DNA from 3 places in the Shewanella sp. W3-18-1 genome. Region 1 is predicted to be linked to each of the others. Evidence: predicted binding sites of a transcription regulator. Region 1 holds the regulator's gene; each other region holds the start of a gene.
What was found. Region 1 encodes sigma-54, which starts transcription at its own class of promoters, with help from an activator protein. Its sites were predicted from a motif close to GTTGGCACGNNNNTNGNNT; they were not measured.
Positions count from the first base shown of each region.

Region 1 (6,392 bases):
TGCCCAAGTGCTATAGCGCGAATGACTAAAACAAGGGTTTGATTACCCGCGACACCACCCATACTTGGAACTATGGTCATTAATATCGCAATAGTGGCAAATTTCTCGATAGTCCCTTCAAACATACTACTGACAGAGGCCGCAAGTAGGGCGGCAAACAAATTGATGGTCAACCAAAGTGAGCGACGAAAGGTACTTTTTAGCACTGGTGCAAAGGTATCTTCATCATCGTCCATGCCTGCCATTCCCATCATAGAATGTTCGGCATCTTCACGGATAACATCGACGACATCATCAATAGTGATCCGGCCGAGTAGTTTGTTATCGCTGTCCACAACGGGCGCGGATACCCAATCGTGACGCTCGAATAATTGGGCGACTTCACTGTCTGACATACCCACTGGAATGCTCTCAATGTCAGGATCCATAATATTACGGATAGGCGTGTTGGGATCGCAGGTGAGCAGATCGGCAAGTCTGACACCGCCGAGCACTTTATCCTGTTTATCGACCACATATAGGGTGTCAGTGGTATCGGGGAGGTTACCCCTTTGCCGCAGATAACGCAGTACAACATCGATATTAACGTCTGGCCTTAGGGTGACGGTATCTGTATTCATCAAGCTGCCAGCCGTCTCATCAGGATAGGACAGCGCTTGCTCCACTCGTTGACGATTTTGTAGGCTCATCGACTGTAATACTTGTTTATAAACCGTATCTGGTAGACTTCGCAGAATATAGGCGAGATCGTCCGTATCCATACTCGCAGTCGCCTTTGCAACTCGTTCTGGACTCATGGTGCTGATCAGCGGATCTTTCAACTCTTCACTCAGTTCGTCAAGAATCGCCCCTAATTGCTCCTGATCAATTAATTGCCATAGGACTTGCCTTGCCTTTGGTGGTGAAGATTCGAGGATTAAAGCGATATCCGATGCTGCCATATTCTGTAGCATTTGCCGCACATGGACAAACATACCGCTGCTAAGGGCTTTGCTGAGCTGGTCGAGGCGATGTCCGACTTGATGACTGTCTGAAGCTTCTACGGGCATTTGTCCTCCATAATATGGTGAGGGAAACGGATAATTAGCGACTATTTTCACTGAGTGTGAATATAGCCTAGTCAAGGTAATGGGTTTGATCAGCGGACGCAGGGGACATATTGTAATTGAGCGTCACAGGGAACGTCGAGTCACAAATGAGTGCCGATTGAGTATCAGTGAGCAGTACAACGGGAATAGGTTAAGTATAACTTTGCTTAAGATCAGCAGGCTTCGTCAAATTTAGCATCGATTAATGCGCAAATAGCATCAAGCGCGGGTTCTGCATCAGGGCCCTCTGCAATTAGCTTGATGGTTTTTCCCATACCTGTTTCAAGCATCAAAAGACCAAGCACACTTGCCGCTGAGGCTTGTTTATCGCCTTGTATTAACGTTATTGTTGCATCAAACTCAGAGGCCAGTACCACCAATTTTGTGGCGGCGCGTGCGTGTAAACCGAGCTTATTACAGATGGTAATCTGACGTTCAAGCTTTGGCATGATCTAGCTCTCGATGGCGTACATTGACCTTATGTTTACCATTACTAAATCGCTTCGCTAATTGTTCTGCCACATAAACCGATCTGTGCTGTCCACCTGTGCAACCAATCGCAATGGTTAAATAACTGCGATTATTACGCTCAAGGTGTGGTAACCAGGTTTCTAGTAAGTTTTCTATCTGCCAAATGAACTTGTTTACCAGGGGCTGGCGATTCAAAAACTCAGCTACAGGTTCGTCTAGGCCTGTTAATGGACGCAATGCTAACTCCCAATGGGGGTTAGGTAAAAAGCGCACATCGAACATAAAGTCGGCTTCTGTAGGCATGCCATTTTTAAAGCCAAAGGACTCAAAGTAGATGACTAATTCTTTATCAACGCTACCAAGAAGAATTTGTCTGACTTGATCGCTTAAATCATAGATATTTAAATTTGAAGTATCTATGTAGTGATCTACCAGTTTGGACATAGGTTCGAGCAGTTTTCCTTCAAGTTTAATGGCTTCTTGTAGGGATACTCGACTTTTAGATAACGGGTGCAGGCGGCGTGTTTCACTGTAGCGTTTAAGTAACACTTTATCGCTTGAATTGAGGAAGAAGCTGGTAATCTCCGTCCCTGCTGGCAGGTTAGAAAGTTGCTGAACCAGCACTTTATCTTGCTCTGGCATATTACGAACATCGACACTAATGGCGACAAGATCGTTACTGCCTTTGAGTTGCTCAAGCAAACTGCCTATTAGTGGCAAGGGAAGATTATCGACACAATAATAGCCGAGATCTTCAAGTACCCTAAGTGCGACAGATTTGCCTGAGCCAGAGCGGCCTGACACTATGACCAGTTTCATCCAGTGATTACCTGATAGAGTTCCGTTTCATCATGCGTCTTACGCAGTTGTTTTAATATTTGTTTATCACTTAGCTTTTCTGCCATGCACGACAGCGTGCTTAGGTGCTGTTGGCATTGATCCGCCGGCACAAGCAGTGCAAACAAAATATCAACAGGTTGCTTATCGATAGCGTCGAAAGCTATCGGTTCCTCACATTTTACGAGTATTGCAATGGGTTGTGTAATATCGGTTAATCGACCATGTGGAATGGCGATACCGTTACCTATACCTGTGCTCCCCATCTTTTCGCGCGCCACAAGGCTTTCGAAGATCTCTTGAGATGAGAGGGTGGGGTACTGGGCAGCGGCTAAGTCACTGATGAGTTCCAGTACCTTTTTTTTACTGCCCGGAGTGGCGCAGGTAGTGCACTCCGGCCTCAGTATGGTACAAAGTTCCATTATTAGTGTTTTGTTAACTTCTCTTTGTGTTTAATAACCTGACGATCAAGTTTATCGATCAGGACGTCTATGGCAGCATACATGTCAGTATGCTCTGAAGTTGCAAAAACTTCACCACCGGTGAGGTTGATTCGCGCTTCGGCAATCTGTTGCATTTTCTCAACATTGAGCACAACGTGCACATTATGGATCTGTTCGAAATGGCGTTCAAGTTTTGAAAATTTTTCCTCTACATATGCCCGTAACGATTCAGTAATCTCGATATGGTGTCCAATGAGCTTTATTTGCATAGAAACGTCCTCCGATATCCATAGTAGGCTATAAACTTTTACGCTGATTGGAAGGGGGAATAAGCATTGCTTCTCGATACTTCGCAATGGTTCTGCGCGCAACATTTATTCCCTGTTCTGCCAGAAGTTGTGCCATCTTGCTGTCGCTTAATGGTTTTTTCTGGTTTTCCGCGGCAACCAGTTTTTTAATAAAGGCTCTGATTGCTGTGGATGAGCACTCACCGCCATCGTCAGTCCCGACATGGCTTGAGAAGAAGTATTTTAGTTCAAAAAGTCCCTTAGGGGTATGCATGTATTTTTGAGTTGTGACCCGTGAGATGGTCGACTCATGCATTTCAACCGCTTCGGCTATATCGTTAAGTACCATAGGTTTCATGGCTTCTTCACCGTACTCAAAGAAGCCTTGTTGGTATTGAACGATACAATTGGCCACTTTGAGTAAGGTGTCGTTACGACTTTCTAAGCTCTTGATAAACCATTTGGCTTCCTGCAGATGGCCACGAATAAATTGGCTATCTGCTTGGCTTTTTGTGCTGCGAGCCATGGCGGCATATTGCTGGTTTACATTGATTTTGGGCATGCAATCTGGGTTGAGTTCTACCACCCAACGGCCATTTTTCTTCGATACCGACACATCTGGGATCACATATTCTTCATCTATCGGTGTGATCAACAAACCTGGGCGAGGGTTCAGCGTTTGTATCAGTGCGATACCATCCCGAAGTTCATCTTCCTTCAGTTTGGTTTTACGCATTAACAGCCTAAAATCGCGAGCAGCGATCAGATCTAAATGATCTTTGATCAACATGCGGGCATTTTCGAGATGTGGTGTGTCCGGCGAAAAATGGGATAGCTGGATCAGTAAACATTCGCTGAGATCTCTTGCTGCAACACCAACAGGATCAAAGTGTTGGATACGCTTAAGTACAGCTTCGACTTCGTCCAACTCAATCTCAGGGTTTCCCATCGCTTCGAGAATATCTTCAGTGCTTTGGGTGAGATAGCCCTGATCATCAATAGCATCAATAATGGCCGTGGCAATGGCAAGATCGGTTTCAGAGAAGGGGGTGAGGTTTTTTTGCCATTCTAAATGTTCATGTAGGCCCTCGCTGGTTTCCCCCTGAAAGGGCATGTCATCTTCTCTACTGCCACCCGAACCTGAGTTGGGTGAGGCGGTAAACACTTCATCCCAAGTGGTATCCATGGGAAGTTCATCTGGCATCGATTCTTTGGTCAAGGATTCTGCGGTATCAACAGTGGAGCTATCTTGTTCGGGTGGCAGTGGGCTTGATTCGCTGAAATCTGTGTCTGATAAATTCTGGTTGCGTTCTGTAGGTGCGTCAAATTGCTCATCTTCCAGCTCAAGAAGAGGATTAGAGTCTAAGGCTTGCTGGATCTCTTGTTGTAATTCCAATGACGAGAGCTGCAACAGACGAATCGCCTGTTGTAATTGTGGCGTCATGGTTAACTGTTGGCCCAGTTTGAGCTGGAGTGACGCTTTCATGTTACCGCTGATCCCTACGTTATTATTTTTGAATGAGGCCGTTTGTTATCAGTGAGTGGAGTCTAGTCGCAATAATTTTATGCTATGGACTCCGCTGGAGTAACTATAGCCTGAATTGTTCACCTAAGTACACAGCCCTAACTTGCTGATTGTCTAAGATCTCTGCAGGAGTTCCCTCGGCAATCAGGTTTCCGTGACTCACAATATAGGCATGTTCACATACGTCTAATGTTTCTCGGACATTGTGGTCTGTGATAAGTACGCCTAAGCCACGACTCTTAAGTTGTTCGATAATTTTTTTGATATCGATAACGGAAATCGGATCAACGCCCGCAAAAGGCTCATCGAGCAGAATAAACTTGGGATTGGCCGCGAGGGCGCGGGCAATTTCAACTCGGCGACGTTCACCGCCCGATAAGGACATCCCTTGGCTATCGCGAATATGGGTAATATGGAACTCTTCGAGTAGGTGCTCCAGTTCTTCTTCGCGTTCTTCGTCTTTTAGCTCTTTACGGGTTTGTAATACCGCCATGATATTGTCGTGAACGGTCAGCTTACGGAAGATACTGGCTTCTTGTGGTAAGTAACCAATTCCTTTGCGGGCGCGAAGATGCATAGGATCTGCTGTTAAATCATCATTGTCGATAAAAATATGGCCTTTATCGCTTTTTACTAACCCAACCACCATGTAAAAGGTCGTGGTTTTACCTGCACCATTTGGGCCTAGCAAACCAACAACTTGGCCAGTTTTGACTGTCAGACTGACGTCTTTAACCACTTGGCGGTTTTTGTAGCTCTTGGCGAGGTTTTGTGCTCTTAGGGTAATTTGGGTCATTGAGAGTCCTGCTCTTTCACAGGTTTATCTGCGGGTGTTTGGGGTTTGAGATCATCCTGATAGCTTTCGGGTTGAATAATGGTTATCACGCGGTCATCACCATTCCCTGTGCTTTCTGCGATCAGTTTTTGTTGAATGATGTTGTAACGAATGAGGTTACCTGTCACTTGACTACCCGCTTGATCGAGGGAGGCCGAACCTGTGAGTGTTAATGTTCTTGTTGCCATTTCATAGCGAATTTCTTTAGCACTAGCAGATGCAGGGCGACCGTCATCTAAGATTTGGGTGTAAGTCGCGGGGTTGCCTGTTGCCACTAAGATTTTACTGGTTTCACCATCGGCAGAAAATGCGCGCAGCTCTTGTGCATTGATTTTAATCGAACCTTGGGTGACTTCTACTGGGCCAAAGAAGATGATTTGGTTGTTTTTAATATCCGCCGTTTGGCTCACAGCCTTGATTTTCACTTCTTGCTGCAGATCTGCGACTTTTGCATAAGTGCTCATGCTCATTATCAGCATTAAGCTGGCAAGTAATATCTTATTTTGCTTCATAGGTTCCTACTACCTGACTGGTCAATTGGACTTCCTGCGCGTTCAGGTCCGCATAAAGGCCTTGCCCTTGGATATTAAAATCTTTCCCTGTGACGTAAATGATACGGTCAGAGGTCATTATCATAGTGTTTAGATCAAGTTCTAAAAAACTAGTCGATAAGGTTTGTATCGGCTCTTCTGGGCTGATGGCATCGATAATAACATTATTTTCTAATACAACCTTGCCTGTTTCTTTGTTGAGTTGTCCTTGATCCGCTCTGATCTGCCATTGTGCTTTACCTTGGTCAGGATAAACAAGGTATACAGGTTGAGTGAAATAGGTTTGGCTTTTTAGCTCATAGTGTTCCATGTGTTTGGCGGTGACACGGCTATTCACTTGACCTTGTTCATTGAA
Region 1 is NC_008750.1:3,934,478-3,940,869, reverse strand. Features, by position in the region: gene mgtE (magnesium transporter) at 1-1,049, opposite strand, end outside; gene SPUTW3181_RS17970 (HPr family phosphocarrier protein) at 1,262-1,537, opposite strand; gene rapZ (RNase adapter RapZ) at 1,524-2,378, opposite strand; gene ptsN (PTS IIA-like nitrogen regulatory protein PtsN) at 2,375-2,818, opposite strand; gene hpf (ribosome hibernation promoting factor) at 2,821-3,108, opposite strand; gene SPUTW3181_RS17950 (RNA polymerase factor sigma-54) at 3,137-4,612, opposite strand; gene lptB (LPS export ABC transporter ATP-binding protein) at 4,716-5,447, opposite strand; gene lptA (lipopolysaccharide transport periplasmic protein LptA) at 5,444-5,998, opposite strand; gene lptC (LPS export ABC transporter periplasmic protein LptC) at 5,985-6,392, opposite strand, start outside.

Region 2 (6,392 bases), 2.3 Mb from region 1:
CAGATTCCACTTGGATGGGCTCGGCTAATTTATCAATCAAATTCACTTGTTGTGCACTCACCCCAAGTAAATATTGCTGCTCTCCAACTTGAACAAGCACTAGCCGTTCTTTTTGTCCAAGTGAAGTCACCGCGAGGGTCTTAAGCACATTATGATTTGTTTGAACTAAATTAAATCGCCTTAACAAATAGGCTAAGGCGAAGATAAGCAATAATACGAGGATCAAGCCACCAAGCATACTCGCCGCAGTGGCAAGTTGAGATGGTTCTGACATTTTGGCAGTTGATGCTACTACCGCAGTAGAAGTGTCGGTAACTAATCCCACGGCATTAGCCTGCGTAACAGGCATTAAACTGAATATTACCGATGTACTCATCTCATATACCAACTCATGTGCATCTATTATTTAAGCTTTTTAATTCGCTCAGTTTGACTGATAACATCAGTTAAACGAATACCAAACTTGTCATTTACTACAACCACTTCGCCATGGGCAATAAGTGTCCCATTGACCATCACGTCTAACGGCTCTCCAGCCACACGGTCAAGCTCAACGACAGAACCTTGGTTTAGCTGTAGTAAATTGCGGATACTAATAAAACTACGGCCCACTTCCATTGAAATGGTCACCGGAATATCCAAAATCGTATCTAATTTAGCAGCATCTGCTTTACTAATAGGCTGAGAGTCATCAACAAGCTCATCCAGCGCAACAGCATTTGCCTCCTCTAAAGCCTGCTCCGCCATCGCGGCAGCCCAATCATCGCCCGTATCTTCTGTGCTCATCTTGCTTCACCTTATAATTCAGATATATCTCTAGCTTTGCCTTTGCGCGTCACTAATTGGAGTTCAGTTTTTACTGTTTCTGGACGGGGTATTTTTTCATATATTTTGAGCGCTAAATTATCGCGAGAACGCCCCATTTTACAGCGGTAAGTCGGTAGGTCTTCGATTTTCATCATGATATATTCAGGCAATTCAACTGGAATAATATCACCGGCTTTAAAGTTCATTACATCTTTGAGCGTTAACTCATGCTCAACAACGCATGCATCGAATCCCACTTTTACATCCATGATTTCATCATGTAATGCCTGTGACCAGCGCATATCCGTATCTTGCTTATCACTTTGCACCCCTGCATCCAACAACTCTCGAATAGGTTCGATCATGGAGTACGGCATAGTAATGTGAAAATCCCCGCCGCCGCCGTCCACCTCAATATGGAAGGAGTTTATCACCACCACTTCGGTTGGACTGACAATATTCGCCATGGCAGGGTTAACTTCAGAGTCAAGATAGTCGAATTCGACATCCATGACTGGAGCCCAAGCATCTTTATAATCTTCAAAGATAATTTTTAAAAGAAGCTGTACAATCCGCCGCTCAGTAGGGGTAAACTCACGCCCTTCAATCTTGGCATGGAACCGGCCATCACCGCCAAAAAAGTTATCCACAAGGATAAACACTAAGCGAGCTTCCATGGTGATAAGTGCAGTCCCTTTGAGTGGACTAAAACGTACCATGTTCAGACTGGTTGGGACGAATAAGGTATGTACGTACTCACCAAACTTGAGCATCTGTACGCCATTGATCGACACTTCAGCCGCACGGCGCATCATATTGAACATGCTAATACGTAGATGACGCGCAAATCGCTCGTTAACAATTTCGAGTGTGGGCATGCGCCCACGCACAATACGATCTTGGGATGAAAAGTCGTAGGATCGCGCATCTTGGCTAGCAGCATCAAGATCATCATCGTCATCGACGTCATCAACCCCATGCAGTAGCGCATCAATTTCGTCTTGGCTTAATAAATCACTCACTATATTGCCTTAACCTCTTTAGGGTACTGAAATTACGGGTTATTGCATCACAAAACCGGTGAATAGCACTTTTTCGACCACTTTACGTCCCGTTACGGATTGCAGTGTATTTTGAACACTAAGAAGTGCTAATTGACGAGCTTCATCCTTACCTGCTTGAGTGCTTAACTTTTGCACATCTGAACTGCTAAAAGTTGTCAGGAGAGCATCTTCAATGAGCGGAATATGTTTTTGTATCAGGACCTCATCATCGGAACCTCGGACCATCAGCTGTACTTTAATTTCGACTAAACGAGCCCGATCTGGCCCGGGTAAATTAAAGAGAAAAGGACGAGGCATGGGCACATAAGAGGCGACCAGTTTATCATTTGAAGGTGTTTCAACCACAGCCTCTACAGCTTCAGAGGATGACTCATCTGAACTGCCGAGAAAAAACCATAATGCACCACCAATCAATAGTGCAACGAGTACACCGATACCAATAAAAATAAAAAGTTTTTTCTTACTTTTAGGCGTATCAGTATTTTCAAGTTCTAACGATTCTTCGTTGGCCATTCACTGTGCTCTTCAATTTAGACTTAAGTCTTTACATTTTATGCATCATATCAAAATGTAACAATGCTATTTAATCCTATAGGTTACCCGCTTAAGCGTAATAATCTATACCAGAATGCAGACTAGTAGTTTGATTTAAACCTAAATCCAGTTCTTCTGCTGAGAATTCATCCAAATTTGTGCTTCCAGAACCGTTACTTTCGCCAAAACCACCATCGCGACCTTGTTCTTGCTCACCTTGTGATACATGACTATCTGCGAGTTGCATTCCTTGCTCTTGCAATAATTCACGTAATCGAGGGATAGCTTGCTCAACCATGTCACGGGTTTGAGATTGAGTCACATGAAACTGTACTTGGGTTTGATCGCCGTGCACTTGGATTTTGACCGTCATATGGCCAAGCTCAGGTGGATCAAGACGAATTTCAGCGTGTTGGATACCATTACTCACCATCGTAATGAGCTGTTGTTTCATCACCGGAGAAAATCGTTGGATCATCTCCTGCATCTGATTTGGCGTTTCAACGCCTTGACGCAGTGAAAGTTGAATTTGCGGGATATCTTGACGATTCACTTGCGGTTGAGTAGGTGATGTTGTCACTGAAACGGGTTTAAACTCAGAGGCGACTTCGTCATCAAGATTAAATGAAGTCGGTGAACTTGACTCTAATGTAACAGCTAACTTGGCATCTTTAAGTTGTACGTTTGTCACAAGCCGTTCTGATCCATCTAGCTCAATGTTTTTCGGAGTTGCCACATCCTCCGCAGTCCCTAATGTATTTAAGGCTGCAGTGGTTGCACTAACAAAAGATTCCTTCTTTGTACCATCAATACTGTTTGTATCTTTTAGACCCGTTGTAAAAGCATTTTGTTGGGCAATAGACGACTTATCTGCAGAAAAAGACCTGCTACTATCATTTTCTCCCATAATAGGTTGAGCATCTACTATCCCTTGCTTCTGTTGTTTAGCGGCTTCTTGGCTAACCAGTTCGACCGTGCTTTCTTCAACCAATACGCTCTGCTCTGGCAGTTCCCCATTGTTTTGTGACGCAATAGCTCCATCTAGCATGCTTGGCGTTGATAGGGGTAAAGCCAAATTAATGTCGGGTAAGTTAGTGGCATCAGCCTCAGCAATCAAAGCTACACCCGATTCATCCGTATCTGACGAATCAACTAATAACTCGGCTAATTTATCTAACTCAGAGGAAAAACAACCCTCAGCTTCAACGGCAGAAGTACCAATATCCAGATCCATTTCCTGCAGTAGCGGCAATTTGTCGCCCTCAGCGGCCGTTTTTTTCATTTCGTTTGCCATGCTAATCTGGGCAAAAATCAAACTCAAATCATCCTCTTCATCTTGGGATATATCATTGGAGGATGCTGATTTAGTCAGTTCAATCGCGCGTTCTTGAGACGTTGAAGGCTTTTGGGCAGATGAGGAAACACTGTTAACTGAGGCTAAAGCTGCAGAAAAATCTTCACTACGCGTTTCTGGAGTCGATGCTTTACCTGCGCTTGCATTATTATTTGCCGCTTTTGGTAATAATATATTCGTCATTTGTTGCATATCGGCTCCCAAACCACCCCAGTTAAACTCAACAGTAACGGAGTAAAACGTCAATTTATGCTGTAACAGCAATGTTGTGTATGAAGTTAAGCAAATAAAATGCCAACACGAAAGTTATATGATAGTTAACAAGATTTACGAAAGCGCGTATCGGCGCAAATACAGGCTATTTATGTCGGCGGTAACACTGTTGAGATGCAAACTCATCGGTCATTTTCTGCTCTCTTTTCAATTCTAATGCATCACGTTTTTTCGCTTTATTAGCGAGAAGCAGTTCAACTGCCTTGCGCTTCTTTTGTTTTTCTAGCCAATGGTGCTGACGATACTCTTTTTGCTTCTCGCCATCAGCCACCACCCGGTTTTGTTGGGCTATGGCATCATCAATCTGACGAATAAAACGATGAAATTGGTGATAATGACTTGCGCTAATCGCTTGACCTTGCTGAGACTGCATTTGCTTCATGTAATCTAAACGATAGTTGTTTAAGGCATTGAGCTGATGTTGGCGTTTTTGACATTCTAATTGGGCCGATTTCAGTAGGAGCGAAGCTTGCTCTTCAGCATCAAGCGCTAAATTAAGTACCAGTAATAAGGGATCTGCATTCGCCATCATGGCCTCGATTATTTACACTGTGCAGCGAGTTGAGCCAGCATCGATTGACTATCTGCAAAGCTAAAGGCATCACGCATGGTTTGCCTTAAGAAGGCATTCATCGCCGGTTGCAGACGTATCGCATTATCGATCCGAGGATCACTACCTTGGGCGTAGGCGCCAATAGAGATTAAATCTCGATTCTGTTGATATAAAGAATAGGTTTGTTTTACACGGCGCATCGCTTCTAAATGCTCATTAGAAATAACCATCGGAGCAACACGGCTAATTGATGCTTCAATATCAATCGCGGGATAGTGCCCCGAATCAGCCAGAGCACGCGATAATACGATATGGCCATCCAGAATCGCTCTTGATGCATCGGCAATCGGATCTTGTTGATCATCGCCTTCGGTCAATACGGTATAAAACGCCGTAATAGATCCCTGTCCAGGACCACCATTACCCGCACGTTCGACAAGACGGGGCAATTTAGCAAATACTGATGGTGGATAACCTTTTGTTGCAGGCGGCTCCCCCACCGCTAAAGCGATTTCCCGCTGCGCTTGGGCATATCGAGTCAAGCTATCCATCAATAACAACACGTTATAGCCTAAATCACGGAAATACTCAGCGATACGCGTTGACGTTTCACAGGCGCGAAGGCGCATTAAGGGTGAGGTATCCGCCGGAGCCGCAATAACAACGGAGCGAGCTCGCCCCTTTTCACCCAAAATTTCTTCAATAAATTCTTTAACTTCTCGTCCCCGTTCACCAACCAACCCCACCACAATAATATCTGCAGTAGTACCACGGGTCATCATACCCAGAAGCACACTTTTACCGACACCAGAGCCCGCAAAGAGTCCCATACGCTGACCTTTACCAACGGTCAACATGGCATTAATCGCACGTACGCCAACATCAAGGGGTTCCGTTATTGCACGGCGAGATAAGGGATTAATGGCAGAATTATGTCTTGGTGCATATTGATCGGTTTGCAGCGCACCTAATCCATCAAGAGGAACACCATTGCCATCGAGTACACGGCCTAATAAAGATAAGCCTACTTTAAGCCCTGTTTGCTCTCCAAGTGGAATGACTCTCGCTCCAGGGAGTACACCTCGTAACTCTTCAATGGGCATAAGATAGAGTAACTCATCATCAAACCCGACCACCTCAGCCACTAAATCTCCCGCCATGGTTTCGATAGAACACAAACTACCAACAGGCGCACGGCAACCACTCGCCTCTAAAGTGAGACCAACAACCCGCACCAATTGCCCACTGGCAACGGCGCGAAAAGGAGGTACTTTATCAATATATTGGTGGAACTTACTCAGCAGCTGGTGTTGACGGTTTTGCATCTTGATCTCCATTCGTTTGGAGTGAATCAATATCTGACTCAGTTTGCATAAGTTCCGATCCCGCAGCATCCTGATTATGATGTGATATTCTTGCGGCATCTTCTGCGGCAAGTGCTTCCTGTCGTTGTTGCTGCTGTTGCGTTAAATGGGCATGTTGACTTCGTAGAGATTCAAATACTGCATCTATTCGCGATGGTAAACTTAAATCAACCAAGGAACGCTGACTACTAATAATGCACTCTCCAGGGCTTAGAGAGGGATCGACTTCGAGTTGCCATTGATTGCGTGCCAATTGAGCTGCGGAATATAATTTCTCAACGAGGATAACGTCATCAGGGTGCAACCTAATAGTCACTGCTTGCTCTTTAATAGGTAAAGATTCAATACCAAGACGTAAAGCGGAAAGTATTTGTTCAGGATGGGTTTTTAACTCATGTCCAATAACAGATTTAGCCAGCGCCATCGCTAAGGTCATTAAAGAT
Region 2 is NC_008750.1:1,617,230-1,623,621, reverse strand. Features, by position in the region: gene fliO (flagellar biosynthetic protein FliO) at 1-376, opposite strand, end outside; gene fliN (flagellar motor switch protein FliN) at 403-786, opposite strand; gene fliM (flagellar motor switch protein FliM) at 798-1,829, opposite strand; gene fliL (flagellar basal body-associated protein FliL) at 1,869-2,384, opposite strand; gene SPUTW3181_RS07425 (flagellar hook-length control protein FliK) at 2,476-3,951, opposite strand; gene fliJ (flagellar export protein FliJ) at 4,118-4,561, opposite strand; gene fliI (flagellar protein export ATPase FliI) at 4,573-5,910, opposite strand; gene fliH (flagellar assembly protein FliH) at 5,879-6,392, opposite strand, start outside.
Region 2: the regulator sigma-54 is predicted to act here: its motif matches at 4,040-4,058, upstream of SPUTW3181_RS07425 (flagellar hook-length control protein FliK).

Region 3 (6,392 bases), 1.6 Mb from region 1:
ACCAAGTTTCAGATAAAGACATAGATCCAAAGGATCCTAAGATTTAGCTGTCAGCTTTGTCTATCGCGGTGATAATACAGTTACGGCCAGCGCGCTTAGCGGCAAATAACGCATCGTCAGCAGCCCGTAAACATCGTTGATAGTCTGGATGCCCATCATACATTGCTAAACCAATACTGACTGTAATTTGTAGTTGTTGATTGTGTGGCAGTAAAAAGGTTTCACGCTCAACTTTGCGTCGGATATTTTCAGCCGAGAGAGCCGCTTCTCTGGCGTTTATATCGACTAACAACATTAGAAACTCTTCTCCACCGAGGCGAAATAAATAATCTCCACCTCGACCTGTATTACTCAGTAATGCCGCCAGATGTTGCAATACAAGGTCACCGCCTTCATGTCCATAGGAATCATTTACGGTTTTAAAATGGTCAATATCAATAGCAAGTATCGCAAATTGACTTTTATTGCGCCGACTATAGCTGACTTCTTTCGTCATCACTGCGGGGAGAAATTTTCTGTTTAACAACCGCGTAAGAACATCACGACCAGATTCAACCTCTCGATTTTGCTCAAATAAAAGATCAAGATAGTAACGGATAGATTTAGATTGCTCGCGCAATTCACGAAGGCATTGGAGCTTTTTGGTATCGGCTTGTAAGGAGGGTAATGCTAAAAGAGGTAGCAACACATTATCAATATGGTTAATACCGTCATTAATCAGTGTTATCTCCTCCGCGCCCGCAAAAGCGTGCTCTGCTTTATGGCGAAACCATAAACCAAACTCAGAAGAATATAATGGCTGAAGTAGCGCTGCATCAACACCACTTGCGCAATCAAACATGACTTTGTTTTCCCAATCTAGGAACGCGGCACGTTGTTTATCTTTTTCATGGGCAATGTTTTGTGCAATAGCATGTAAGCGATAGGCTTCCTCTGAGCGGGAATTTCGCTCATGTGAGTTAGAATACGCTTGGCTCATTATCTCCATTGCCAAATCAATCAAGATACTTGCATGGGATGCAAGTGCGTGACTGGTTAACTGGGTGATTCTTGTTTTTAGGTAGCGAGCGCCATTGAGTACTAAGTGTACTGGTACACCAATTCGGGCGTGAATTTCACCAATTTTTATCTGTTGTGCAACGAGTGCTTGAATATGCTCGGTCGTCTGACTTTGAAACATATCCGTCAACCATTGTTGCATTGATGCTTTTAAGCGTTTTTGTACTAAATCATTAGACAAGAATTCAGATGCTGAACTGTCTTGCATCATCGCTTGATAAAAAGTATCGCTAAGGGCATGTTGATTTTGATGAATAAGGTGCTCTAGTTGCCCTGCATCAGATCTGGAGAGGTTGTTGACTAGGGCAAGCCATTCAGCAGTATATTTTTCGGTGCCGATAGTTGGCATGAGCATAATCCTTACTTCACTTGTTCTTGCGGTGTTGTATTTAAAGGTAGAGGGTTATTGCTGAAATTGCGCCTTTGCAGCTTCCACTTTGGCGAAGTCTAAACCGAGCTCCAGTACCGCCTCTTTGATCAACGCAGGCTTTTGCATTACCAGCGCCATAAGCTGCTGTAATTTTTCAGGTGGGATCCCCAACTGACTAATCGTTGCCATGGCAGCAAACGGATTTTCTGTTAAGGTTTGGAATAGCGCATTAATTTTGGCGTCGCTGATATTGTGCTCTTTTAAGATGGCAATAATGGGATTCATTATATTACCTTGCTGATGTCAATACGAAATAGGCTCTGATGTTATCACAAACTGCTTGGTGAGTGTGAAGGGAGGGCGAGGGGATAACATACAGTAAATATAGATGAAGGAAAGTGACCTATAAAATCCTGCAAATTATCCCATGTTAATAAATGGTCCAGTAGGTTATTTAATCAGCTTTAATAGTGCCTTAAAGCGTTCACCTTGGGCTTGGTGTTGTAACTCAAATAGCAATGATTCCACATTGGTGAGTAGCGCGCCTTTATTCGTCATCATTTGTATACCGAGTTGCTTGTTAGTCTCACTTCGTGATGAGACAGCATCTGCGACTAAGTGCACCGAATATTGGTTCGCTAGTAAATCACAGCAGGTTTGATAAACACACACATGGGTTTCTATCCCTGCCAAGATGATTTGTTTACGTTCAGTTTGAATTAACGCTTGCTTAAATTCATCACAGCGCCAACCGCTAAAATGTGCTTTGGCGATAGGCATGTTGGTTTTTTCAAGCAATGTTTGTAATTCTGGGCTAGTTGCGCCGAGTTTATCTGGGAGTTGCTCTAGCCATAAAATGGGGATTTCAAACAACTGCGCGCCTTGAATTAAGGTTTGGAGTTGCTGGTGGAGTTGTTCACTACCTTGCATAATCTGAGCGAGTTTTCCCTGCACATCCACGATGACAAGCACACATTCTTCGGGTTTTAACATTGTGCCTTCCTTTTGCATTTTAGTTTATGACGGCGTTTTTTTTCATATCACGCTGTATCAGTAAACCCTAATTCCCCACGGTTACCAATAGGCATAAGGTCGAATAGTTCTGCACTTAAACAGATCACTAAAAGAGTGCGTTGCTAAGTGTTATGCACAAATGTGGTGCATTTTTAAGCGCAATATAAGGTCTGTTTGTATTAAATATATTATAAATCAATATATTAAATTATTGGCCTGATGATTGAATTACCTTTGATACAAGTTAATAACAATCGTGTTTTTTGGAGGTCAGGATGAAACTAGTCAGCGCTATCATCAAGCCATTTAAGTTGGATGATGTTCGTGAAGCTATCGCCGCAATTGGTATTGAAGGTATGACGGTGACCGAAGTTAAAGGTTTTGGCCGTCAGAAAGGGCACACAGAGTTGTACCGTGGTGCTGAATATCAAGTGGATTTTTTGCCGAAAGTAAAATTAGAAATTGCCACAAAGGCTGAAAATCTCGACATGCTGATAGAGGCTATTACCACAGCAGCTCATACGGGAAAAATTGGCGACGGTAAAATTTTCGTCGTTGACTTAGAACATGCTATCCGTATCCGTACGGGTGAACTCGACTCTGAAGCGCTATAAGGGGCTGATAATGGAAGAATTAACAAAATTAGGCGTTACAGTCACAGAACTACGCTTTGCACTTGATACCTTTTATTTTTTAATCTCAGGTGCTTTGGTCATGTGGATGGCTGCGGGGTTTGCCATGCTAGAAGCGGGCTTAGTACGCTCAAAAAATACTACTGAAATTTTAACTAAAAACGTGGTTCTTTATGCAATTGCCTGTGTGATGTACCTCTTAGTCGGCTACAACATTATGTATGTCGATAATACCGAGGGCGGTTGGATACCCTCCATCGGCACTTTAATCGGTTCACAATCTGCTGATGCAAGCCATGCGTTAGAGTCTGACTTCTTCTTCCAAGTGGTGTTTGTGGCAACGGCGATGTCAATCGTTTCAGGTGCAGTGGCTGAACGCATGAAGTTATGGGCGTTTCTTTGTTTCGCCATCGTCATGACTGGGGTGATTTATCCTATTGAAGGGTATTGGACATGGGGCCAAGGATTTATTGCCAAACTCGGTTTTGTTGATTTTGCAGGTAGTGGCATAGTGCATATGACTGGCGCTGCAGCTGCAATTGCTGGGGTGCTCTTACTCGGCGCTCGTAAAGGTAAATACGGCCCTAATGGTCAAGTCAATCCCATTCCTGGTTCTAACTTACCCATGGCAACCTTAGGTATGTTTATTCTGTGGATGGGGTGGTTTGGGTTTAATGGTGGCTCTCAACTTATGGTGTCTGATGCTGAAAACGCAAGTTCAGTGGCAAAAGTGTTTATGAATACCAATACTGCCGCGGCATTTGGCGCTATTTCTGCCCTTATTGTATGTAAAATGATTTGGGGGAAAGCAGACTTAACAATGATTTTAAACGGTATTCTAGCGGGTTTAGTCGCAATCACTGCCGATCCTTTATCTCCTTCATTTTTAATGGCGGGCGTCATTGGCTTGGTTGCTGGTGGTGTAGTGGTGTTCTCCATTGTCGGATTAGATCGCGTTAAGATTGATGATCCTGTCGGGGCTATTTCAGTTCATGGTGTGGCAGGTTTTCTTGGTCTGATGTGCGTACCTTTATCGAATGCTGATGCAACCATTACGGCACAGCTAACTGGTGCTGCGATTATCTTTGCTTGGGTATTTTGTTCCTCATTTGTCGTATGGTCTATCATCAAAATGACTATGGGTATTCGAGTTTCTGAGGAGGAAGAATATAACGGTATGGATGCTTCCGATTGCGGTATCGACGCTTATCCTGAGTTTGTGACAGTAAAAAATGCCAGCTAAAAACTCACTGATATGACTTGATGCCATAACAGGATCAGGGGATAGTAAAGCAGAGCTTAGTGCTCTGCTTTTTTATGGGTAATCCAAGCCAAGTGTGAGGCTTTTTAAATTTTACAGAGTAAGAAGTGTGATAAATCATGCAGCGATAAATTTAAGGAGTGACTGATGAATTTGATTGCAAATATTGTGCAACGCTATGTCTTACTGAGCCTTATCACCCTATTCGTTATGCCTGTGATGGCGGGTCAAGTGGTCGTGACGCGTTCGAGTGAGCCATTTGACGCCTTTGCTGTGCGAGATCAAGTGCTTAAAGACTTTGAGTGGCAAGAATCGCTTCGTCGACAGGAGCAGATCCAAATTTTACAGGCTCTGCCTATTGGCTGTGTGTTGATGACAAAACCCTATCGCCATTTTTCCTGTGGTGAGAGTACATATCGACCCTATCAGTATCAGCAGCGAGAGCTATATATTAAAGTGGATTCCCCTAAAAAATAATGGCTTTTAGCTGAGTGATTTCATTGTTCAATACCTTAAAAGACTTCACCTGTGGATCCACCGCCTTATTCGATTTTACTCACCATGACTGTGATTTATCCGATATATTTTAAATTATCACTTTTAAAAACATATAAAAACAATTGGTTATGCATGATTTTTTGAAATAGAAACAACTTGGTTGCATTAGCGCTTCAGACTGGATAAATTGAACTCAGTATTGCCGTTGAGATCCCGTATTGCAGCGATAGAAATAGCCTAAGACACCAGAGTTGGAGCAGTAAATTATGCATTACCAAAACGATGACGTTCGCATTAAAGAAATCAAAGAATTACTTCCTCCCATTGCGATTCTTGAACGATTTCCTGCTTCCGAAAAAGCCTCTGCCACCGTATTTAATGCCCGTCAAAGTATTCACCATATTTTAGCGAAAAATGATGATCGCCTTTTAGTGGTAATCGGCCCTTGCTCTATCCATGATCCTAAAGCCGCATTGGAATATGGTCAGCGTCTTGCTTCTCTGCGCGAGCATTATAAAGATCAACTTGAGATTGTGATGCGAGTGTATTTTGAAAAGCCAAGAACGACTGTGGGTTGGAAGGGGTTGATCAACGATCCTTATATGGATAACAGTTTTAAACTGAATGATGGACTGCGTACCGCCCGAAAATTATTAGTGGATTTAAATGATAGTGGTATGCCAACGGCGGGAGAGTTCCTTGATATGATCACGCCACAATATATGGCCGACTTAATGTGTTGGGGAGCCATTGGTGCGCGTACAACTGAGTCACAGGTACATCGAGAGTTGGCATCGGGGCTTTCGTGTCCTGTCGGGTTTAAAAATGGCACTGATGGTACGATTAAAGTCGCCATTGATGCGATTGGTGCTGCAAATGCACCACACCATTTTCTTTCTGTCACCAAGTTTGGTCATTCTGCGATTGTGTCAACTAAGGGGAATCCCGATTGCCATATTATTTTGCGTGGTGGACGCGAACCTAACTACAGTGCGCCCCATGTCGCACAGATAAGTGAGCAGCTACAAAAAGCCAAATTACCCGATAATGTGATGATCGACTTTAGTCATGCTAATAGTAGTAAACAGTATCAGCGCCAAATGGTAGTCGCTCAAGATGTGGCTGACCAAGTTGCCGCAGGCAATAAAGCTATTTTTGGCGTTATGGTCGAGAGTCATTTAGTGGAAGGGCGTCAGGATCTAGTTGAGGGGCAAGATTTATGCTACGGCCAAAGCATTACCGATGCCTGTATTGGTTGGGATGACACTGAGCGTTTGTTGGCTGTATTAGCCCAAAGTGTGATTGAGCGCCGCAAGGCCTAAAAGTCGGTCAGTAAGCAAAATAAAGGCGCTTTTCAGCGCCTTTATTTTTATGATTTATTGCTTATTTCGGCTAAATATTCGTTTGCTTTGGCTAAGCTACCAAAGGCGGCAATCAGGTTGTTTCGACCTTTGTCCTGAATTTCTGGATTGCCTGATTCTATCATCATCCACACCCAAGTTTGGATCAGTGGTAATGGCGGGTATTGAACTTTAGCGGAATCCAACATAAAGCTTCC
Region 3 is NC_008750.1:777,527-783,918, forward strand. Features, by position in the region: gene SPUTW3181_RS03615 (FxsA family protein) at 1-47, shown strand, start outside; gene SPUTW3181_RS03620 (diguanylate cyclase) at 44-1,408, opposite strand; gene SPUTW3181_RS03625 (DUF2999 family protein) at 1,463-1,714, opposite strand; gene SPUTW3181_RS03630 (hydrolase) at 1,880-2,422, opposite strand; gene SPUTW3181_RS03635 (P-II family nitrogen regulator) at 2,719-3,057, shown strand; gene SPUTW3181_RS03640 (ammonium transporter) at 3,068-4,318, shown strand; gene SPUTW3181_RS03645 (hypothetical protein) at 4,484-4,813, shown strand; gene aroG (3-deoxy-7-phosphoheptulonate synthase AroG) at 5,101-6,156, shown strand; gene SPUTW3181_RS03655 (hypothetical protein) at 6,204-6,383, opposite strand.
Region 3: the regulator sigma-54 is predicted to act here: its motif matches at 2,654-2,672, upstream of SPUTW3181_RS03635 (P-II family nitrogen regulator).